DNA from 3 places in the Peribacillus sp. JNUCC41 genome. Region 3 is predicted to be linked to each of the others. Evidence: riboswitches for the same ligand, from Rfam matches in the RefSeq annotation. Region 3 holds a riboswitch; each other region holds the start of a gene.
The links. A riboswitch is a leader RNA that binds a small molecule or an ion and turns the genes downstream of it on or off. The one in region 3 is predicted to bind cobalamin.
Positions count from the first base shown of each region.

Region 1: linked by a shared signal. The riboswitch ahead of JNUCC41_RS20200 ((2Fe-2S) ferredoxin domain-containing protein) and the one ahead of JNUCC41_RS14160 (ribonucleoside-diphosphate reductase subunit alpha) in region 3 are both predicted to bind cobalamin.
Region 2: linked by a shared signal. The riboswitch ahead of JNUCC41_RS10980 (hypothetical protein) and the one ahead of JNUCC41_RS14160 (ribonucleoside-diphosphate reductase subunit alpha) in region 3 are both predicted to bind cobalamin.

Region 1 is NZ_CP062163.1:4,155,356-4,163,922, reverse strand. It holds gene JNUCC41_RS20220 (precorrin-8X methylmutase) at 1-143, opposite strand, end outside; gene cobK (precorrin-6A reductase) at 156-926, opposite strand; gene JNUCC41_RS20210 (sirohydrochlorin chelatase) at 923-1,849, opposite strand; gene cobJ (precorrin-3B C(17)-methyltransferase) at 1,868-3,505, opposite strand; gene JNUCC41_RS20200 ((2Fe-2S) ferredoxin domain-containing protein) at 3,520-3,888, opposite strand; cobalamin riboswitch at 4,039-4,229, opposite strand; cobalamin riboswitch at 4,433-4,626, shown strand; gene JNUCC41_RS20195 (hypothetical protein) at 4,610-4,780, shown strand; gene JNUCC41_RS20190 (energy-coupling factor ABC transporter permease) at 4,801-5,544, shown strand; gene JNUCC41_RS20185 (energy-coupling factor ABC transporter substrate-binding protein) at 5,546-5,857, shown strand; gene cbiQ (cobalt ECF transporter T component CbiQ) at 5,844-6,620, shown strand; gene JNUCC41_RS20175 (energy-coupling factor ABC transporter ATP-binding protein) at 6,639-7,484, shown strand; gene JNUCC41_RS20170 (YozQ family protein) at 7,588-7,806, opposite strand; gene JNUCC41_RS20165 (alanine/glycine:cation symporter family protein) at 7,978-8,567, opposite strand, start outside.
Region 2 is NZ_CP062163.1:2,219,405-2,225,968, forward strand. It holds gene JNUCC41_RS10975 (ABC transporter substrate-binding protein) at 552-1,502, opposite strand; gene JNUCC41_RS10980 (hypothetical protein) at 1,506-2,051, opposite strand; cobalamin riboswitch at 2,209-2,428, opposite strand; gene JNUCC41_RS10985 (AAA family ATPase) at 2,617-3,573, shown strand; gene JNUCC41_RS10990 (DUF58 domain-containing protein) at 3,606-4,766, shown strand; gene JNUCC41_RS10995 (DUF4129 domain-containing transglutaminase family protein) at 4,763-6,564, shown strand, end outside.
Region 3 is NZ_CP062163.1:2,908,010-2,916,576, forward strand. It holds gene spx (transcriptional regulator Spx) at 1-334, opposite strand, end outside; gene modB (molybdate ABC transporter permease subunit) at 582-1,235, shown strand; gene JNUCC41_RS14135 (GNAT family N-acetyltransferase) at 1,197-1,676, opposite strand; gene JNUCC41_RS14140 (hypothetical protein) at 1,793-2,284, shown strand; gene JNUCC41_RS14145 (cold-shock protein) at 2,483-2,680, shown strand; gene JNUCC41_RS14150 (flavodoxin domain-containing protein) at 2,909-3,346, opposite strand; gene JNUCC41_RS14155 (ribonucleotide-diphosphate reductase subunit beta) at 3,318-4,370, opposite strand; gene JNUCC41_RS14160 (ribonucleoside-diphosphate reductase subunit alpha) at 4,416-6,713, opposite strand; cobalamin riboswitch at 6,853-7,033, opposite strand; gene JNUCC41_RS14165 (manganese-dependent inorganic pyrophosphatase) at 7,327-8,256, shown strand; gene JNUCC41_RS14170 (hypothetical protein) at 8,355-8,501, opposite strand.

The DNA of each region.
Region 1 (8,567 bases), 1.2 Mb from region 3:
GCATGAATGACCCGGCGGACGATCTTCCATTCATCTTCAGAAAAATCATGATTGCCCATTTCTTCAGCTATGATCGAGAAGCTATAATCATATATTTTGTCTGGGTCTACCGTTAGTGGTTTAAAATCCGTTTTAAAATCCATCTTGCATTCCTCCTATTTTTCATTTAGTTGTTTATTCAACTCGGCGATGACATGATCAAAACTGGAATGAACATTTTGATAGTCAACATCCGGTCGCGATATCATGATCGTCTCTATTCCACATTCCAATGCTGCTTCCAATTTCTCATCAACCGCACCGACCTTGCCACTTTCTTTCGTAATCATCAAAGTGACGCCATACTGTTCATATAGAGCTTTATTTAATTCTTTGGAAAATGGCCCTTGAATCGCAACGATATTTTTTTGTTCAATGCCCAGCTGCGCACATTTTTCCATATTGTCCATGCGCGGCAGCATTCTCGCTATGACTCTTGTATTCTCTAGCCCTACCAATTCTTTTGCGAACACGGCCAAGGTTTTACTTCCTGTCGTGAGCATGATGACTCCCCGTTTCACAGCGGCAAGCTTGGCAGCTTCCTCATAATCACGGACAACTATCAATTTATCATTCTGAAACCGTTGACTTTCACGCTCATAACGAATATAAGGGACATTTGCTGCCTTTGCTCCGTTAAGGGCGTTCTTGGATGCTTCTTCGGCAAATGGGTGACTTGCATCAACTACAGCCTGAAAACCTTTTTCAGAAATTAAAGATGTCATATCCTCTGCAGTTAAGCGGCCAATCCGGGTGGATATGCCTGCATCTTGCAAACTTTTGGCCGCCGATTCGGTTACAACAGTTGCCAAAACCTTGAATCCCACCTGCTGCATCTCAATCGCTAATTCCCTTGCATCACTTGTACCCGCCAAAAACAAAATCATTTTGACGTCCCCGCCACTTGCCCATCGTGATCATGATTATGGTCGTGATCGTGATCATGATGGTGATCATGATGGTGATCGTGATCGTGGTCATGATGGTGATGATGGTGGGCATGTCCATGTTCCTCGACATGTTTACGATAGTTTTCCAAATCACGTGCCCCGCTTGATCTGCCCTCACTAGCTTCAATTACACGTTCTTGCAGAATGTTCTGTAATGTTGGATGATATCCAAAATACTTCGCCAAAATGAATTCTTGATCTTGATATTGCTCTTGATAGCCTTTCAGCATATCCTCCATTCTTTCCATCAACACCCCTGTGAAGAGGAAATATGGCAGCATCACTACTTTTTTTGCCCCTAGGCGGATGCATCGTTCAATACCTTCGTCAACGTGCGGGTCCGTTACACCCATGAAAGATGCTTCGACCCATTTTACGTTCAATTTTTCCCATAATAATCGTGAAATTTTATATATATCACTATTTGCATCAGGATCACTGCCACCTCGGCCAATCAGCAATATTGCTGTCTCAGCCTGTTCAGAAGCTGTATCGAATCCCGCTTCCTCAAGACGGTCTGTCAGGATTGTCAATATATCATGGTGGACCCCGATCGTTTGGCCATATGTGAATTTCACTTCTGGATACTTTGTTTTCCCATCCTCTATTTCAGCTGGGATATGTAATTTCGAATGTCCTGCATGCAACAAAATGATCGGTATGACGATAACTTCAGAAGCCCCTCGTTTTACACAATTATCAATGCCTTTGGATATATTCGGTGCCGCAAATTCCAAGAAGCACGTTTCTATAAGGAAGCGCCCATCCAATGCCGGAATCATATTTTCAATAAAATGAAGGACTTCTTCGTTTCCCGAAGCCAAGCGGCTTCCGTGTCCTACGAACAAAACTGCTTTCATTTATTTTCCCCCTCTTGATTAGTCTTCACAAGGCGCAGGCTCTATGTTTATCTTGGGAGCGATGTCCTGATAAGAAAAATTCTGTATCTTTTTCGAACGTTTGAAGTATTTAAAAAGCTGCTCATTTGGATGGGCATTTTGCTTATACTCCGTGACAATATCAATAATCAGTTCAACAAGCTGTTCAGGTTCAATGCCTTCCGCAACAGGCTGACCTGGATGGGCTGTTCTTCCAACCGGTTTAGCTCCAAGAAATAAGTCAAACTTCCCTTTTCGAAAGACAATCCCGATATCATCCATCACAGCACTATAACAAGCCATCCCACACCCATTAAAACCGATGTTAAGTTCCTTTGGCATTTTCATTCCGCCAAGCACCCGATGTATTTCATCCGCATAAGGAATGGATTCGGTTTTTTCACCATCACAGAAATCACATGCTTTTAATGTCAGTACATCTCCAATCGGTGATAATAGAAAGTTTGCTGATTGCAATTTCCCCGTAATGACTTCCGGATCCATTGTCGGAATCTTTAATACGATTTTATGATTTGGCGTGTATTCCATCGTGCCCTTTTCCCCGACAACTTCCGCAAGTGTCATCATTTGTTTGGGAGTGAATTGTTTATTCGCCACACCTGGACTAACGGCAAGTTCGAATACCGACTCCATTTTTTGCTGAACGATCGGCTCAATGGATTGCTGAACGGTTTGCCCCTTGACTCTTGACAGTGCTTCCATTGCCATTTCAAAGGAAGCTGGCTTCTTTTCAGGTGCTTTTGTAAGTAATCCAACTCCTCCAGAGGATTCGGTGAAGGCTTCTTGATCTAATGCCCACGGTTCCGCTTCTTTTTGCAGACGCTGATGCGGCTTCAATGGTTGCTTTTCCGAATTCAAAGTATATTTCCTCTGATACCCTCTTGGTGTGATGATTTTGTCATCATATAAAAAGGTGGATGAATTACCAATAATGACGGTGGTCAACATTCCAATATCGTGATTCAACATATCTTTCAAATTGGTTATGACAATATCCTGCCTATCTCGATATGCACTTTTCACCAACCCGACAGGTGTATCGGGCGAACGGTAGCGAAGGAGAATGTTCTGTGTTTCAACAATTTGCCTCGTCCGCCTGCCGCTGCGCGGATTATACAGGGCAATGACAAAGTCTGCCATTGCAGCTGCTTCAACCCTTTTAGCGATCAGTTCCCAAGGAGTTAAATGATCACTGAGGCTGATTGTACACGAATCGTGCATGACTGGTGCCCCAAGTAAAGATGCACAAGAGTTTATTGCAGAAATGCCAGGAATGACTTCAATGCCCACTCCAGTTTCTTCTTTCCAGCCTTTTTCAATCAATACTTCATAAACCAACCCAGCCATCCCGTAAACTCCAGCATCCCCGCTGGAGATTACCGCAACTTTCTTACCCAGCTCCGCTTGTTTCACTGCTTCCTGAGCACGTGATACCTCTTCAGTCATCCCCGTACTAATAATCGTTTGATCTGTAAGCAGTCCCTGAATGAGTTCAACATAAGTTTTATAACCAATGATGTAGTCACTTTCTTGAAGGGCTTCGACAGCACGTTTGGTAATGTGTTCAAAATTCCCTGGTCCAAAGCCCACGACGAATAATTTACCGTTTGTACTCATTAAGACATCTCCTTTCACGCTTTGTTCTTTGAAATACCCGTATGAGCAGGAAAATTTGGATTGGGTGCCATTTCCCCATCATTGAATTGGTAGATCATTTGTGGAACAAACTCCCCATCATCGATATGGCTGACAATTTGGCGACCGAAATCAGGTGTCTCCACTCGATACCAGTTTCCTTGAGGATAGGCAATCACAACGCAGGCATCCTTACATCTTCCGTTACACCGTGTCCTGGTTGTATGGATTTTCATGTCCAGTCCTTTGGAAGTAATTTCATCGCGAATCGCCTGGGTTACTTCTTCCCCGCCCTTTTTCATACAGCTGCTTCCATTACAAATCAACAGATGTGTATTTGTACCCATTAAGTTCCAAGTAGTCATGTTCTTCCTCCTGCGTTCAGGGAAAAGGCAAAATAAAAAACCTTAACATAAGAGTCAAGGTTTAAAAAAACTATATGGATGAGGAGCCCCAGGCAAGAATGCCCAATCTCCCAAAATCGTCATAGTCCTTCTACCTTTCCCTCCGAAAAGTATCATGCAATTTTAAAAGCAGGTTTCCTGGCTTACGCTTCATTTTACCTTGTCCCTTCCCGGCAACAATGCCAGTGGCTATCGACAATTTCATCAGCGTTTACAGTAGCGGGGGCTGCATCGGATTTTCACCGATTTCCCTATTATCCCTTGCTTATTCACACAAGGGCACTTTTAAAATGAAATATTTGGTTTTATTATACATTTCTAACTAACTTTATCTATCATATAACAACTTTATCAAAATTCAATAGTTTATTCCGACTGTTTAGAAAAGTTTAATAGTGTATATCCTGTCAACAAGCCTTTCCTTGCAACAAATTTAGTCAAAAAAAAAAAAGATAGTGTAGCTGGAATTATTTCTTTATGGTACACTATACGAGAATTTTCTAAATAATTACATAAGTTTTATGGTGTTGAATTTTTCGGAGTTCAGCTTAAAAGGGAAGCCGGTGAAAATCCGGAGCGGTCCCGCCACTGTAAAGGGGAGTCCTATTACTTTAACTATTCCACTGTCAAATGAGATGGGAAGGATGTAATGGGATGATGAACCAAAGCCAGGAGACCTGCCATGAAGCGTGAAACTGTTTCAACCTACGAGGATGGGTGTGCGGATCAGGCAGAAAGGCCCATGGTTGGTTTATGCTGCAAAATTCCTGTTCATTACGCACTTCTTTCCTTTGAGAGAAGTGCTTTTTATGTTGGGCGCGCCTTTCTTCTCAAGATTGATCAGAAAAATTAAAAGTTTTGAAAGGAGAAAGAATGAAAAGAACCAATTGGAAGACCATTTATTTTGTCATTTTACTGCTTTTCGTCCCAAAACGGGCAATGGCCATGCATATCATGGAGGGCTTTTTACCCATTGAATGGGCTATATTCTGGTGGGCCGTGACGCTCCCATTTTTAATCCTGGGTTACCGGTCCATTAGATCCAAAGTAAGGGAAAACCCAGAAACAAAAATGATGCTTGGCTTATCGGGTGCATTTGTATTCATTTTATCTGCCCTAAAGATTCCTTCCGTTACGGGAAGTTCTTCACACCCTACCGGAGTTGGTTTGGGCTCCATTCTATTCGGACCGTTGGCCATGAGTGTCGTTGGCTCCATCGTTCTGTTATTTCAAGCCGTTTTACTGGCTCACGGAGGATTGACGACATTAGGGGCCAATGCATTTTCCATGGCCGTTTGCGGACCGTTCATTGCTTACTTCGTCTTCAAGGGCGCAACTAAATTAGGTTGGTCCTTTTCATTTGCCGTGTTCTTGGCTGCTGCTTTTGGAGATTTGGGAACCTATGTGGTAACTTCCATTCAACTTGCTCTTGCTTTTCCATCCGAGGTAGGAGGATTCATGGCCTCTTTCAGTAAATTCGCAGGGATTTTTGCCCTGACCCAAATTCCCTTGGCAATCAGTGAGGGGTTATTGACAGTCGTCGTGATGAATTTCTTAAAAAAATACAATCTAGGCGAATTGAAATTGCTGCGAGTTTTATCTAAGGAGGCCCGTTAACATGAAAAAAAGTTTACTGTTGCTTTTCCTGGTCGTCGTTCTTGCTACCATACCGTTAATCACCCAACAAGGAACGGAATTTGGCGGTGCCGATGGAGAAGCTGAAAAAGCCATCACCAAAATCCAGCCGGAATACAAGCCATGGTTCAACAGTATTTGGGAGCCGCCAGGTGCGGAAACCGAAAGTTTATTATTTGCGCTGCAAGCTGCAATCGGAGCCGGTTTCATTGGTTATTTCATAGGTGTAACGAGACAACGGAATAAACAAACCAAACAGGAAATTCCCGGAAAATCGAAGCATGTTACTCATTGATAAATATGCCTATTTCAATGGGCTAAAGGATGTACATCCGTTGGAAAAGATGGTTTTTGCACTCTCCCTTATGCTATTTTCGTTAACGGTAAGGGATATGACCGTTTCGCTCATCACTTTTACGGTGATGAGCGCTTTAATCATTTTTGCGGCAAAAATCCCGCTTTCTTATTATCTTAAATTACTTCTATTACCGGGATTTTTTATACTATCAGGAACAATTACCATCCTTATTTCTTTTACAAGCAAATTTACTTCGTTTTCGAATATATGGTGGTCCTGGAAGGTCGGGAACTGGCAAATATTCATCAGCGATGACAGCATAGGAACAGTGATCAATTTGATCACTGTCGTATTAGGCAGCATCAGCTGTTTATATTTTCTTACCTTAACTACACCCATTACCGTCATTCTATCGGTGATGCGAAAACTTAAAGTGCCTTCCTTATTGGTCGATTTAATAGAATTGACCTATCGCTTCATCTTTATTTTTTTAGAAACGGCTTTGGCCATTCACCAATCACAAGCTTCACGGCTGGGGTATGGTTCGTTAATGAAAGGCATTCGATCTCTCGGATTACTAACCTCATCATTATTTTTAGGAGTATTGCAGCGCTCTGGACATTTGACGATGGCCATGAACGCAAGAGGCTATCAGGAGAACCTTTCCTATATAGAGGATACTTACACCTATTCCTCACGCAATTGGCTGATCGCGATTGTAATACTAGGAAGCTTAATCTTTATTAATGAATATTTGTAAATTGGAGGCAACCCAAGAATGTACGAGCATATTTTTCATATAGAAGGCCTCACACATCAATTCGCGGATGGGACGTTTGCTTTAAACGACCTTTCGCTAACGATCCAACACGGTAAAAAGATAGCATTACTAGGCAATAATGGTGCCGGCAAATCGACTTTATTCCTCCATTTAAATGGGCTTTTACAACCTACGGCAGGAAAGATCAGATTTAAGGGCAAGAAAATGAAATATGACCGTAAAGCATTATTATCATTACGAAAGCAAGTCGGGATTGTTTTTCAAGATCCCGACTCGCAGCTCTTTTCCGCTAATGTACAACAGGATATATCGTTTGGACCGATGAATTTAGGATGGGATAGAAAAGCAGTCCAGGAGAAAGTAAATTGGGCGATGGCTGAAACGGAAATAACGGAACTTAAAGACAGACCCACCCATTTTTTGAGCCTTGGGCAAAAAAAACGTGTCGCCATTGCAGGGGTACTCGCCATGGAACCTGATGTCTGGCTCTTGGATGAGCCTACAGCTGGATTGGATCCTTATTTCTCAAGACAGATCATGGCTCTGCTAGACAGTATCCACCACCATGACAAAACGATAATCCTATCAACTCATGATGTTAATTTAGCATATCAATGGGCTGATGAAGTGGTTGTCATGAACGATGGTAAGGTCATATACCAAGGGGATCCCGTATCCGTTTTCCATGATGAAGACGTTTTGCTGCAGGCACATCTGGAGAAGCCGTGGGTTTTTGAAATGTTTCAAGCCCTTCTTCAATCAAGGGAACCGTCTGAACGGGACCTTTTCCCAAGAACGAAGGAAGAATTGCTTCAAATGTTGGAGACTGAAAGGATTTATTAATTAAGCATCCCCTAGCTATTGTTTCCTCTTTCCAAAAGCTAGGGGATCTTTGAAATAGCAGGCGATCATTCTTGTTCCTAAAAACCAAAAATCTTATTATTCATTACTTTTCTTCCTCAGTTCTTTCTTTTGCAAGCTCAATATCTCTTCCGTTCACATCATCAACAACTGCTTTTACCTCCCCTTCCGCATAAGTATCCGAAACTTGTTCGTGGGTTGTAGCCAGTCCAGAAGATAAATTATCTTCCCGTTTATAATCACTAACATCATATATTCTTCCGGCAATTTCTGAAGATTCATTTTTTGATTGCTTGCTATCCATTTTTTTCACTCCTAGTTTTTAAATTTTCCCATCATCCATTGACAGCAGTATTAAGACAAAGGTATTTTGTGTAAAAACTGAAGCAATATTCAATAATGATAAAAAAAGGCAAAAAAAAACTTACGAGTAAAATCCTCTTTCAAGGATTTTACTTGTAAGCTTTTTGAGAGCTTAGGCTTCCTTCTTCACATCCACATTATCGGATGGGTCACCCCAACATTCCACATTCTTCAAGCCTTTAATATTGTTTACATGGAAGACAGGGTTTTTCCCACTTTTCTTTTGCTTTTGATAATCCGCCAATGCAGCAAATGCAATCTTCCCTAGTAATGCTATGGCGATCAGGTTGATAATGGCCATAAGGGCCATAAGCAAGTCAGCCAATCCCCAAACAAAATCCAGTGAGGCAAGAGAACCGAATATCACCATCCCTACGACTGCGATACGATAGATGTTTAACCAAACCTTATTTTCATTGATGAAGCCAATGTTCGACTCTCCATAATAATAGTTGCCCACAATGGAGCTAAAAGCGAATAACAGTACAATGATGGCAAGGAAAATACCTGCCCAAGATCCCAATGCCGTTCCAAGGGCGTTTTGGGTAAGGACGATTCCATCCGTTTCCTTCGATGTATAAAGACCTGAAAACAAAATGATGAAGGCAGTCGAACTGCAAATGATGAGCGTATCGACAAAAACACCCAGTGACTGAATGAGGCCTTGCTTGACGGGATGACTGACATCTGCCGTCGCGCCAG
Region 2 (6,564 bases), 690 kb from region 3:
GCCGTTTTTTTATGGCTTGTACAATTTGGACATTGATTTCCGCTAAGGAAACTCGCTTTTCGCGGGTGGTCAGGGAGCCTCCTCGGCTTGCGCCTGCTGGGTCTCCTTAGGCGCGCATTTCTAAGCAGGAGTCTCGTACCTTATAACATTTAGATAGTAACCATACCTGAGGACTGGCGGGCGTATGTTTCAGATGCATATCATCTGCGTAATCATCATGGTGTAAAAAATGGATATCCGAAATACAAAAAACAATTTGGCATGTATTCGCAGATGCAAATGAAAAGCATGGTATTCGTTGGATTACATTAAGGGGACTTAAAAATAGTCGATACAGACGATGCTCATTTCGCTTTCAATAATTAAAAGAAGATGGCCCATAGGACATGGCAAGGTTCAAAAATGGCTTAACATAGTCGATGTAGAGCCTAATTCTCTTAAACCTGGCCCAAATTGGTGTTTCTAAAAGGGGTTCAGAATTTTTTAATTCCGAACCCCTTTTGACTACAAACTTAGATGCGCCGATTAATTGGCGCATCCCTCTTATCGTGTTATTTGAACAAGTCAGGATAGACAGTCTTTGCTGCGAGTTCAACAGCTTCCCCAATCCTTGGTCCAGGACGTGACATGATATTTTCATCAAGTAAATGGACTTCATCGTTCTTCACCGCATCGATATCTACCCAGCCCTTACGCGATTTAATTTCACCAATGGCATCATCTGCATACGTGGCCGTGGTGATGATGGATTTAGGGTTCCTTTTGACGATTTCTTCATCGGATACTTTAACCCAGCCTTTTTGGTCATCAAAGATGTTTTTTATGCCGGCAGTGTCCAGGATTTCATTTTGGAAGGTCTCCGATCCTGTTGTATAGATTTCCGGAGCAGGGCTAATTTCAAAGTATGTTTGCTCCTTTTCATCTACAGTTTTCACTTTTTCTTGGACATTTGTAATTTGGGATTTGATATCTTTCACTAATTCATCCCCTTTTTCGGCTACACCCATCACTTTAGCAATCTGCCCGATATCACCATATACATCATCGAAATTTGCCGCAGATTTAATGATGAATACAGGGATGCCGGCATCTTCAAGTGGTTTCAGTGCCGTTTCATCCCCAATGGAATAAGCGATGATGGCATCAGGTTTCAAGGCAATGATTTTTTCTGCATTGATGTTAACGGAGTCTGAAACATGTTCGATATCCTTCGCTTCCTCTGGATAATTATCAAAGTCGGTCACGCCAACGACTTTATCACCCTGTTCAAGGGCAAATAAGATTTCCGTATTGCTTGGCTGAAGTGAAACGACCTTTTCCGGGATTTTCTCGAATTTTATTTTTTTACCAGAATCATCCGTAACGGTATAGTCCTTGATATCTTCGACCTTTTTACTATCTTTATTATCCTTTGAGGATTGATCATCGTTCACTCCGCATCCGGTGAGGAAAAGCGTAAGCATCAGCATGGAAATCCAACTGAATCCTAGGGTTCTCTTCATTATTTATTCCTCCGTTTTCTTTTTCATTGGTTTGGTTGGGTATGATTTACTTATAAAAGGAATCTCCTCGATCCCCTGTTGCTTATTGACGTAGACTGCCATCACAAATAATACATTTGCAAGCAAGTGAGCGTAATCAAAAAGAATTCCTGGAATTTCCTTTTCTAGACTTACCTTGTGTAAAGCGCGCACGGACTTTTTGGCCTCACTGCGGCAAGTATGCAAAGTACATGCTGCGGTTGATCCTTGTGGAAGGACGAATGTTTCGATTCGATCCCTCACTTCAGCGACATATCGGTCGTAGATTGCACTTAAGCGGTCGAGATCATCGCCGGTAATGGCTAAAACCCCACGGACTGAGCCGTTTAAATGGTAAACCATGGGCAATAATTCCATTAAGTCATAGTATACATCGGGGACGTCCTCAGTAAGTGAGGCGGCCAAGCCGATCTGTGTCGTCAATGAGTCTGTGCGGATTTCAAAATCGACGGTCGATACTGACTCACGCATGTATGGGTAGCATAAAAAACGAAAGTCTTTCTTTGCCATAAATCTTCCTCCTTTTACGTATTGGGTGAATGACCTCCGTATTGCTTTTCCCAGCAAGACAAATAGCCGACCAAGAGTTTTGGTCGGCTTCGGGCATCTATATATCTGTAGTAGAAAAAGATGGGAGAGCCGTACAATCTCCTATCTTCCGAAGAGCATAATACGATGAAAAAAGGCAGGTCTCCTGGCTTGTGCGTCATTTTACTCTAAGAACCTTCCCATTTGGGTTAAATGGCCGGTAGTCGGCGAGCGATTACATCCTCAAATAGTGGTAAACATCTTATTTCATTAGCACTTACAGTTGCGGAAACAGCTTCGGTTTTAAACCGAATTCCCTATTAAGCTGACAATGCAGCACCATTTTCTGCAAGATTCATATTCACTTAGCAACAGTTTACCATACCTTTTTCAATAGACTGCATTAATATTTTTAGACAAATTCGTTTATGGTTTACCGAATATCTAGTAAACTTACAATGTAAGGTTTAATTGGTGCTTAATGTAAAATTTTGATATAGAAAAGGTATGAAATAATGGTGATACTGTGAATCCCGGGAGGTAGAGAATGAATTATAAGCAAGTCAATCAAAAACTGGAAATCGTTCTGGGGAATATCGAAAAGGTGATTATCGGAAAACGGGATATAGCAGAACTAAGTATCGTGGCACTCCTTTCCGGTGGACATGTTTTATTGGAGGATGTTCCGGGCGTGGGGAAGACAGTCATGGTAAGGGCACTGGCAAAATCTATAGGTGCAAGCTTTAAGAGAATTCAATTCACACCTGATTTACTTCCTTCTGATGTTACTGGTGTTTCGATCTTCAATCCTAAGGAACAAGAATTCATTTTTAGGCCAGGTCCGATAATGGGACATATTATTTTAGCCGATGAAATTAACCGGACCTCGCCGAAAACTCAGTCTGCATTACTTGAAGCCATGGAAGAGGCAAGCGTGACGATTGATGGTGTCACAAGGAGATTGGAGAAGCCGTTCTTCGTAATGGCGACACAAAATCCGATCGAATACGAGGGGACGTATCCGCTTCCGGAGGCTCAATTGGATAGATTCCTATTAAAAATGAAAATGGGCTATCCGGGTGTGGGAGAAGAGATAGAGGTTCTTAATAGAGCTCAATACACGGTACCGCTTGATGAGCTGGAAGCCGTCATCACCTTGGATGAATTGATAGAATTACAGGCTGAGGTAAAAGCTGTGATAGTGGATGACACAATAAAACGATATATTGTTGAATTGGCGAATCGAACACGTACGCATGAAGGGGTCTATTTAGGTGTAAGCCCGCGTGGATCGATAGCCTTGATGAAGGCAGCCCAGGCTTACGCGCTGGTCCAGGGCAGGGACTATGTTCTGCCGGACGATGTTCAATATTTGGTTCCATTCGTATTTTCCCACCGGCTTATTTTGAAACCTGAAGCGAAGTATGATGGCTTCGATGCTGGAATGGTGATACATGAAGTTGTGGCGACAACACAGGTACCTGTAAAGCGGGCTATGACCTAATGCGCAAATTCATCAACATTTTAAGGGGAAATATGAGTGTGGTCGGACTTGTATTACTCATGACCGTTTCCTTTTGCTATGCAATGTTTCAAGGTGGTTTTGTCAGTTGGTTCATTTTTTATTCATTTTTGCCGTTTTCTGTGTACGCTTTGATTCTGCTGTTTTATCCGCTGCATGATTTGATCGTTGAGAGAAAGGTCAATAAAAGGGAATGTCAGGCCGGCGAATCTGTTGAAATAGCATTGACGTTTATCCGTAAAAACCGGCTGCCCCTATTATTTATGGTGGTAGAGGAGGAATTCCCTCAGCGTCTGGAAGATAGGGGATTCCAAAGGAAAGTCATTATCTTTCCGGGATTCAGGCGTACCTTCAGCATGTCATATACCTTGGAAGACATGGAGCGTGGAGAGCATTCATTTCAATCGATCCGCTTTTGGGTTGGGGATTTTTTCGGGTTAGTCGAAAAGGAAGCGATATATAGTTCACCTCTGAAAATAACTGTTTTTCCTCGTTATCATGAGCTTGCCTACAGTGGTATTGATCGAGTGTTCAATCAGGGGGCAGTGGTTTCAACAAAGAAAACACAACGGGAACATTCAGTGGTATCCGGAGTAAGGGAATATCAGCCAGGCGATCAGTTGTCATGGATTAATTGGAAGGCGACGGCCAGAACGAGTGAAATCATGACGAAGGAATTCGAAGTGCAGAAAAACCGGGATGTATTCATCATGCTTGATGTAAAGCCGTCGGATTTATTCGAAGAATCCATTGTAATGGCGGCTTCCGTTGCTCACGCCATGTTAAAGAAAGGCATGGAAATTGGGTATGTGAGTATGGGGTCGAGGATGATCATACCGGCAGCAGCAGGCAATAACCAGAAACGAAAGATTTTTTACAGACTTGTTAAAGAAGAGCCGAGTGTTGTAAACGCATTAAATGAAAATGTCAGGAAGGGAATTCTTCCGGCAAACGCTGCTGTGATATTCATCGTTTCAGACTTAACTTTAGAAAAGGTGGACATATTGAGTGCTTTCCAGCCTAATCAGGGATTAATGTTATGTGTTAAGAAACAGGCAAATCTTACTGATGAGGAAAGGTTATCAAGTTCTACAGCTGTTTCGAGGGGGATGAAGGTTAGCTTTTTTGAACAGGGCCAACTAAAGTTTGATAGATCAGAGGTGATGGCAAAGTGAATGTCACTACCGAAAAGTTGGAAGGATACATGCATGTCTTGATGTATGTATTTGGTCTGTTGTTGATTACTGAATGGTTAAGGCCTGTCGATAAACTCACCGATACAGGTAATATCATCATTTTTATTTTATTTTTGCTCTTTTCCCTGCTGCTGCATTATTTCCGCCTACATTGGTCAATCCGAGTTATTCTCAATAGTGCTTATATAATGATTTCATTACAGTTCCTCCATTTAAACGACGCTTTATTTCAATTGTCATGGCTGAAAGGATTTCTAGCGGATTTTAAGGGCAATCTTGGTTTCATATATGATGGGAATTGGGAGTTGATCACAAATCCATTTCGAACGTTGTTATTTTTTGTCCTTCTTTGGCTTGTAACATACTTGATCCATTACTGGGTGATGGTGAGGCAAAGCATCTTTTTCTTTTTTATGTTAACGGTGATTTTTATATCTGTACTAGACACATTCACTCCTTATGCGGGGGATATGGCAATGATTAGAATAATCATCATCGGCTTCTTGATGCTAGGCCTGCTGTCCCTGCTGCGTCTGACGATACAGGAGAGGATCAAGTTTCAGATGGCTTCCATCAATAAGTGGATCTTGATGCTGACCGGCATGATATTGGTAAGTGTCCTTGTTGGTTTCGCTGCCCCGAAGCTCTCTCCGCAGTGGCCGGACCCGGTGCCTTATATTACTTCTTATTCTGATAAAGCGGGGAAAGAAGAAGGCGGTTCGAAGCGTAAAAGTGTGGGATATGATGAAGACGATTCGGCGCTTGGCGGTTCGATAGAGCCGGATAGTTCCATCGTTTTTTATAATAATGCTCCTGCAGGACATTACTGGAAAGTCGAGAACAAGGATATTTATACCGGTAAAGGGTGGGATTCCATACTGGAAACGGACTTTCACACTTTTTCCAACGGACAGGATATGGCATCTTTAGGTCTTCACGACGTTACTGAAGTGGTGAGGACAGAAGGAATGACGGCAAATGTGTCCATGATGGAATCATATTCCCATATCCTTCATCCGCAATCCGGGTATTTAAAAAAGATTGAGGCCAAAAACGGGAAGGATTTCAAATATTATCAGGGAATGGACAAAGTTATTTCCGAACAGGATAATGGCGAACGACTTTCCCTGAAAGAGTATGAGCTTAGCTATGATATGCAGAGTTTTGATATAGCTGAGTTAAGGAAGGTAACGGATCCCGACGGGTCGATGGATTTAATAATGGAAAAAAACACTCAGCTTCCAGAGGGTTTGCCAAACCGGATATATGAATTGGCATCCCGGCTTATAAGAAATGAAACGAATTGGTACGATAAAGCAAAAGCCATTGAGGATTATTTTGACGGACCTGAATTCATTTATTCTAAGGATGATGTTCCCTATCCGGAGAGCAATCAAGATTATGTCGATCAATTCTTATTCGAGACACAGATAGGGTATTGTGATAATTTTTCAAGTGCAATGGTCGTTTTACTAAGAGCCGCCAATATGCCTGCAAGGTGGGTAAAGGGTTATACGGAAGGGGAAAAATCAATCCTTGATGGCGAATCCGTTTATAAGGTGACCAATAATAATGCGCATTCCTGGGTCGAGGTTTATTTTGCAGGGATAGGCTGGGTTCCCTTCGAGCCGACAAAGGGTTTTGATGGGGAAGTTGAATTTTACGATTCGGAATGGAAACAGGAAGTGAAGAACACTGAAGAAACCCCAATTAATAAAGAGCAAACAAGGAAAGAGGCCAAGGAACGTCATGATACACCTGATAGGGAAACTCGATC
Region 3 (8,567 bases):
GTCCCATTTCTTCTTCATTATATCCTGCATGCAAATTCTTATGGTCGAAAATGATTGGCCGGCGAAGTAAATCCGGGTTATCTTGAATAAGCTTACAAAGATCATTAAGCGGTGTATTATTTATATCGATATTCAGGCTTTTGAATTTTTTGGAACGGGTTGAGATGATTTCATCTGTCCCGCCTTCCGTTTTACGTAAAATCTCTTTTATTTCTTCTATAGAAAGAGGTTGGGAATATAGGTTGCGTTCATTAAAGGAAATTTCGTTCTTTTTAAGCCAAGCTTTTGCTTTACGACAGGCTAGACTGCTTGGAGTAGTATAAATTGTTACCATTAAAATCGACTCCTTCAAAGTTTTCAAGTTTATTGGAATGAAATTATTTTTATATTTGTGATACTCTTACTTTAACGTTTCTTTGTGTCAGCAAGATGTCAAGAAAAATAAACTTAAATGTTATTTTAAAAAGAAAGGGAGAAAATGAAATGAAATCTGCCTTTAATGAAAAAGAAGCCATTTGGGTAATGATGCCGAACAAGGATCTACATGGGCCGATATTTAACAGTGTTGTGCGGATAGTATCATGACAGGGGATTTTTGGTCACCAGTCAGGCTATCGATACAAGTAGCGGGACTATCGGGTATCCTTGTTTTCATTTTAGGAATTATCCTGGCACGAATGATGGCTAAAAAGCGATTCAGGGGAAGGGTCCTGTTGGAAACAGCGTTTTTATTGCCGCTTGTTTTGCCGCCTTCCGTCGTTGGGTTTTTATTGATTGTAATTTTTGGCAAGAGTGGGTTGCCGGGACAATTCATTGAAAGGGTTTTTGATCAGCCCCTGATGTTCACGTGGTGGGCGGCGGTCATTGCATCTACCGTGGTAGCGTTTCCGCTTATGTACCAATCCGCTAAAACGGGTTTTGAAGGTATAGATGAAGAAATCGAAAATGCGGCAAGGGTTGACGGGGCGGGCGAGTTGAGGTTGTTCCTGAATGTATCCCTTCCATTGGCGGTCAAATCCATCGTCACAGGTGCCATCTTGAGTTCTGCTCGTGCGTTGGGGGAATTCGGAGCCACACTCATGTTTGCCGGAAACATTCCCGGACAGACACAAACCATACCGACTGCGATTTATATCGCCATGGACTCCGGGAATATGACATTAGCCTGGCTATGGGTTGCCGTAATTATTGTCATTTCATTTCTTATGCTTTTTATCGTGACCTACATAAAGTGAATGCTTTTTCTCGAAAATACTTATGAAAAAGTGGGGTGAGGCTTCTATGTCTTCTCTATGTGTGAAGCCGTTTTTTTCGTAAAGGTTCCGTGCAGGCAGGTTCATTTTACCGGTTGAAACGGAAATCTTTTCCCAATCGCCTTGTAATTGAAGAGCAAGCAACAGTACATCCGCGATACCCTGCCGAAAATAATCAGGATGGACGATCATTCGGCAAATCAGCATTTGACGATTCTCTTTTGAAAAAGATAGTGCACCCACTAACGCATCACCCTTTAAGTAGCATAAGAACGTTTCATGACAATGAATGAATTGTTCATATGTTTCCAATAGAGGAGGTATATCGGCAAAACCGATCATATCCGCTTCCACCTTATAGGCCTCTTTTTGAAGTTTAAAAAGCTGCTGGCCATATTCTGAGTCCAGATCCCGAATTTTCATGATCAAATCGTATCACTCCCTTTCATCACATTATAATGGAAGAAGGAGATTATTGTTTCCAATCAGTCTGTGTTATAATCGACAAACAATATGAACTAATGAAATGAGGAAGAAATTTGTTAACATTTGAAGAAAAATTGAGCATCATTGAAACTTTTCCGGAATTACAGCGAAAAGATGTTTCATTGGGACGTGTGAACTTTCATTATCCAGATAGCGTCCAGGAGAAAAAGATCGTCGTTCAGCACTTGCATCCCAATGGAAATGGATTCGTTTACGCAGGGCATATGAGAAAAAAAGACACTGACCGTAAAGGTTTTATCAATATTCGTGACTATAATGAAGCGGAATTAAAAGAATTGATCCAAAAAAGCGTCGATTACCTATCTGAACCTCCGGTTGAATTCGAAGAAGAGGAAGACGGGTTCGCTAGGTTGGAAGGGACATGGATTGGCCCTGAAAAGCAGGAGCTTACACTTGAAAGGGAAGACCTGCTTTGGAATGTGTATTCCGGATCGAACCTTGAGGAGTGTTTCGAGAGTCCAGTAGAGGCGGAGCGCTACTTATTGGACGAAGGCTTCCGACAAAGCAAGAAGAGGAATATGTAGAATTTTAGGATAATTTGTCGGTTGATTTACAGCGATAATCTTGTTTTTTTAGGAATTTCCATGATATAATATAAGTAATTATTTTTGTTCGGAATAAGTTTGATAGAAGGATTTACTGTAATAGGATTCCTCTTGAAACATTATCCAGAACCAAAAATAGTAATAAAATGGATTTTTCCAAACACAGGAGGAACTATCATGGTACAAGGTAAAGTAAAATGGTTTAACGCAGAAAAAGGTTTCGGTTTCATCGAAGTTGAAGGCCAAGACGATGTATTCGTACATTTCTCAGCTATCCAAGGCGAAGGCTTCAAAACGCTTGAAGAAGGCCAAGAAGTTTCTTTCGAAATCGAGCAAGGCGCTCGTGGACCACAAGCAGCTAACGTTCAAAAATAATTGAACGCATATAAAAAAAGACTCCGATTATGGAGTCTTTTTATTTTTCCTTTTTTTCGGCCATTTCCTTTAATGCTTTGTCCAATTTTTCTTCGATCCGTTTAGAACGATTAAAATGCCCTGCCAGGAAAAACACGATGAATATAACGAATGCGACAAGCACTAGCTTAAAAAGGATAGGCAGGAACTGGGTTATATTTTCATTAATTGGATATTATCCCCTTTCAGTCAGTTCTGGAATAGCGAGGCGAACTTTTGAAGTCTGGGCAAGTCCGATTCTTGATACATCTGTTCTATCTTCAATGTCACCAATAACTGGCTCTTGGCAAATAACATGTCCCGGAAATGATCGACCGCCCCACAAAAATGATGATAGTTGGTTTCACCAGTTCCGAAGACTCCCGATTTCAGATGAGCAATAGGCAACTGTTCCAGTTCTTTATAAAAGGCTGCTGATTTAGCAGGAAGTTCCCCATTGCCCCATGTATAGGTGCCGACGATCAATGCATCGTAATCCGGCAATGTGCGTAAGTCGAATTCATTCATTCGATATAGTCCAGCTTCAGGTAAAAGGGAAGCGAGGGCTTCAGCAAGCGCTTTTGTATTGCCTCCGGCAGAATGATAGACAATGGCAACTTTACAGCTCATCGAACCCATTGCTGGCATTTACTTGACTGTATGTCCTTGACTTCTGTTCGAAGAAATCGGTTTTGGTAAGTCCGATCGATTCATCATCGAACGTTTTGATCCATGGCATCGGATTGTCGCCATACTCTTTATACAAATTCTCAAGGCCTAGCATACGTAACCGTTTGTTGGCGATATATTCGATGTACTCATTGAATTCTTCCAAATCGAGATCGGCTTTGGTTTGGATATCTTCGAGCATATATTCAGACCATTCTTTTTCGAGTTCGACTGCTTTTTCAATCGTTGTATAGATGAACTTCGTGTTTTCTTCATTATTTAACTCAGGATATTCATACATCAAGATTTGAACGAGCATTCCAATGAAATCGAAATGGACCATTTCATCGCGATGAATATAAGATATCATCGTAGCGGAACCAGTCATTAAATTTTGTCGTCCTAAATTATAATAAAAGGCGAAAGCCAGATAGAAATATATCCCTTCAAGGTTCGTTGAATGGATCAGTGCCTCGAATAAATGCTGAGGGCTGGGATCGTCCACGAACGTTTGATAAGCATCAACGATCGGTTGGTTACGCTTAATCACTTCAGGATGTTCTTTAATGCGGTCGAATAGCTGTTTTTGTTTGCCTACAGGAATCAAGGAAGCAAGGATATAGGAATAAGACTCATTATGGATCGATTCCTGCTGGGCCATGTTGGCCAGAATAGCTTTTGCCGCCGGATCTTTGATGTACCGAAGGATTTCTACTAAAGTGGGCGTTTGAAGACTATCCATTCCAGCAATCATTGTAAGGATATCGAGAAAAGCGTCCTGGATATCTTCGTCCAATTCGCCCCACTGTTTTTTATCCTGAATCATGTTCACGCTCGAAGGCTTCCAAAAGTTATTGATGAGCTGTGTATAGGTATCATAGAATTTTTCATACTGAATATCGTTCCAAAGGAGGAAGCCTGAAGCTTCTCCTTTGAAAACACCGGTTGCTTTGGTTGGATGCGTAGGTTCGAGCATCCGAATCTTTTTGATATGATTGGTCATTCGTGAAAACTCCTTTAAGAATAGATTACTGGGTTATGATAGTCGTTAACTTGAACAGCTTTCGCAGGCATTGTCATATTCGGAAGAAGTCGAACGAACATAATACGTTGATTTCAATCCGCTTTCCCATGCCGTTAAATGTATGTCCAATAGAACCTTCGCTTTGATTGTATTGTGTACATACAGATTAAAGCTGATTGCTTGGTCAATATGGCGTTGGCGGGCTGCATTTTGCCTGATGCTTTCCAGTTGGTCCAAATTAAATCGCGTCTTTTTATAATATTCATACGTATTTGGCGTCAAGCCTGGAGCTGTCACCTTGAATTTGAAGTTTTTCTTTTCTTCGTAAAATTCAATTTCATACAAAGGATCGATTCCATCCGTGGAATTACCGATTTTAGCTGTCGAAGAATTCGGGGCAATGGCCATTAAATAGCCATTACGGGTCCCGTGTCCATGCACGTCTGCTTTTAAATCCATCCATTTTTGATCTGTATAGTCACGCAGTTCGAAATAGTCCCCTGTATGCCAATCAGATCCTTCAAAATATGGGTATGAACCTTTTTCCTTAGCCAATTCATTGGATGCCTTGATTGTTAAGTAAGCGATCTTTTCGTATAAAGCATCTGCATAGTGAACAGCCTCATCGGATTCCCAATAAATATTCTGTGTGGCAAGTAAATGATGCCATCCAAACGTTCCTAAACCAATTGCCCGGTAACGTTTGTTCGAGATGGATGCTTGTTTGACAGGAAGATTATTAACATCTATGACATTATCCAGCATGCGGATCTGAATGGGAATCAATCTTTCCAAAACATCGCTGCCCACTGCCCGGGGCAAGTTAATGGATGAAAGGTTGCAGACAACGAAATCGCCGCTTTTACGAACCACAACAACATCTCCATCTTCTGTTTCATATTCATCCGTGATTGTCGAAGGGCTTAAGTTTTGGGCAATCTCCGTGCAAAGGTTAGAGCAATAAATCATACCTTTATGCTTATTGGGATTCTTCCGATTCACTTCATCGCGGTAGAACATATACGGTACGCCTTCTTCCAATTGAGAAATCATGATGCTTTTCATGATGTCCATCGCTTTGATTTTTTCAAAGCTATAGTTTGGAAGTGTGCCATTTTCTGCGGCCTCGACAGCAAGTGCATAATGATTCCTGAAGCTTCCTTCGCCTTTCTTCTCGTCATAAAGATCTTCAAGTGAAAATCCAAGGGTTTGTTTAACGGTATGCGGATCGAAAAGATACCATTCTTTTCTGTCGCGTACAGCTTCCATGAATAAATCGGGTATGCATACGCCTGTAAAAATATCATGGGCTTTTAATCTGTCATCCCCGTTTTGTGTCTTTAAATCGAGGAAGCTCATGATATCTTTATGCCAGGCATCCAAGTAAATCGCGATGGCACCTTTACGTTGCCCCAATTGATCGACACTTACAGCTGTCTGGTTGAATAGTCGAATCCAGGGAGTCGTGCCGGAACTGTTTCCAGAGAAACCTCGGATATCAGAACCAAGCGATCGAACCTTACCGACGTAAAGACCTACTCCGCCGCCAAATTTAGATACTTTTGCTGCATCGTAGTTTGATAGGTAAATTCCGTCAATGGAATCTTCAATTGCGTCGATAAAGCAGGAGCTTAATTGTCCATGTGTTTTACCTGAATTGGAGAGTGTAGGAGTAGCAACGGTCATATAAAGATTGGACATGGCCCAGTATGCTTCTTTAATAAGTTGCAGGCGGTGCTCCGTTTTTTCCAATCGCATGATTTCCATCGCGATGATCATGAAACGTTCTTGTGGCAGTTCGTAGACCTTGTCCTTTTGAGGGCGGGCCAGATAGCGGTCGTTCAATAAGTAGATGCCTATGTACGAGAATAATTTATCTTTTTCCGGATCGATCACCGAACCCAATTCCTCAATTTCCGCTTTCGTATATGAAGATAGCAGTTCTGATTTATAAATAGGATAACGCTGACCTTCTGAAAGCTGGGAGAGTTCCGCGATCAGCTCATAGAATGGGCCATAACTCATGCCTTCATAGCCTCGATTGGCTTGTGCATCCCTATACATTGTATTCAACAGTTCTGCTGCAGCAACGAACGTCCAATCCGGAGCATCGATATCCACACTTTCAAGAGCGAGCTGAATCAGTTTTTTTGATGCCTGTTCTTCGGTTGAGTCACTTTTGCGATCTAGCCATTTTGTAAAACGCTTTTTGAACTTTTCCATATCGAGATGGCCTTCGAATTCCTTTGATAACATCTCGAGCTGGACGGACTTCGCTTCTGTGTCATTTTCACTTATGGTAGAGTTATATGTTTGAGTCATTAATAATCCTCCTTGTTGACTTCCTTCTAAAATAAAAAAACCGCCCAATGAATTGAGCGGATCAAACGATAGAATAAAAGAGCCATGAAAAAATAGCCGTTAAACTATCGTTTCATCATCTCAATCCCCGAAGAATAAGAAACGTGAAAAATTCAAGGCAGGTCTCCTGACTCATGATCATCCTACTTTGAGTCCTTCCCGTATAGAGAGCTATACAGTGGGTTTCTCATTTCGTCACATTTACAGTTGCGGGGACAGTTCCGGGTTTACACCGGATTCCCTTTTCAGCCATCACTGGCACCTTGGATTATAAAAAATTCTATATATAGTTATTGGTAATGTTTATGTAATCAATATCTAGTATTTCTGCTTATATTATCGTAAGCCATATACGATGATAATTCAACTAATATATTTGAAAAAAACCAACCCTTATCTATTGACAAAGTGAGGGCAGAGTGCGAAGGAATGAAAGAATTTATTGGGGAATGGGTAATTCAAGCACTGATTTTAGGCGATTTTGTGTTAAAATAAATTGTCTAGTGAAGGTGGCTCTCCCTTATTGCGATGAGGGGATTCGCGGAAAAATATTTAAGAAAAAGGGGATAAAATCTTGGAAAAAGTATTAGTTTTTGGACATAAAAACCCGGATACAGACACAATCTGTTCAGCAATCGCTTATGCAGACCTGAAAAAGCAGTTAGGTATCAACGCTGAACCAGTTCGTCTGGGTGAAGTGAATGGTGAAACCCAATATGCATTGGACCAATTCAAATTCGAAGCTCCCCGCCTTGTGGAAAAAGTCGCAGGGGAAGCTGAGGGTGTAATCCTGGTCGATCATAACGAACGCCAGCAAAGTGCTGAAGATATTGACCAAGTCCGTGTATTGGAAGTTATCGACCATCACCGTATCGCTAACTTTGAAACAAGCGATCCACTATATTACCGGGCGGAACCAGTTGGCTGTACGGCAACCATTTTAAATAAAATTTATAAAGAAAATGGCATCGAAGTCCCTAAAGCAATCGCAGGTCTTATGTTGTCTGCCATCATTTCCGATTCGTTATTGTTCAAATCTCCTACATGCACGGAGCAAGACGTTGCAGCAGCAATGGAACTGGCTGCCATTGCGGGAGTCGACGCTGAAACATACGGCTTGGAAATGTTGAAAGCCGGAGCTGACTTGAGCGACAAAACGATTGCCCAGCTTATCACGCTTGATGCAAAGGAATTCTCCATGGGGATGGCTAAAGTGGAGATAGCACAGGTCAATGCTGTAGATCCGAACGAAGTCCTTGCTAAGCAAGCAGAATTGGAAGCGGCGATTGGAGCGGTCATCGCTGAGAAAGAATTGGACTTATTCCTATTTGTCGTAACGGATATCTTGACTAATGACTCTGCTGCCTTGGCGCTTGGTAAAGCAGCTTATGCAGTGGAAAAAGCATACGACGTTTCATTAAACAATAACATCGCCGTCTTAGAAGGCGTTGTATCTCGTAAAAAACAAATCGTGCCGATCTTAACGGACGTATTCAGCAAATAATACAGGAAAAGGGGGTGTTCATTAAAAACATGGACATCCTTTTTCTGTATATGCAAAAAAAGACTCAACCACCATTAAGGGTGGTTGAGTCTTTTTTCTTAATTCAAAGCTTCCTTTTCTTTTTCATAGGCAATGACAATCAGTTCTTTGTTGGCTTCCTCGCCAAGTCTGTTTTCAAAGCTTTTCAGTTCATTCAATAAATCCGGTGACAGATTTGCAGCTGTATAATCCTGCTCGGGTGTCATGCTTTTCGCCCCTTTCAAAAGGAAATAATTCATGTTATCTATTTTGTCGGTTTGAAAAGTTTCTAT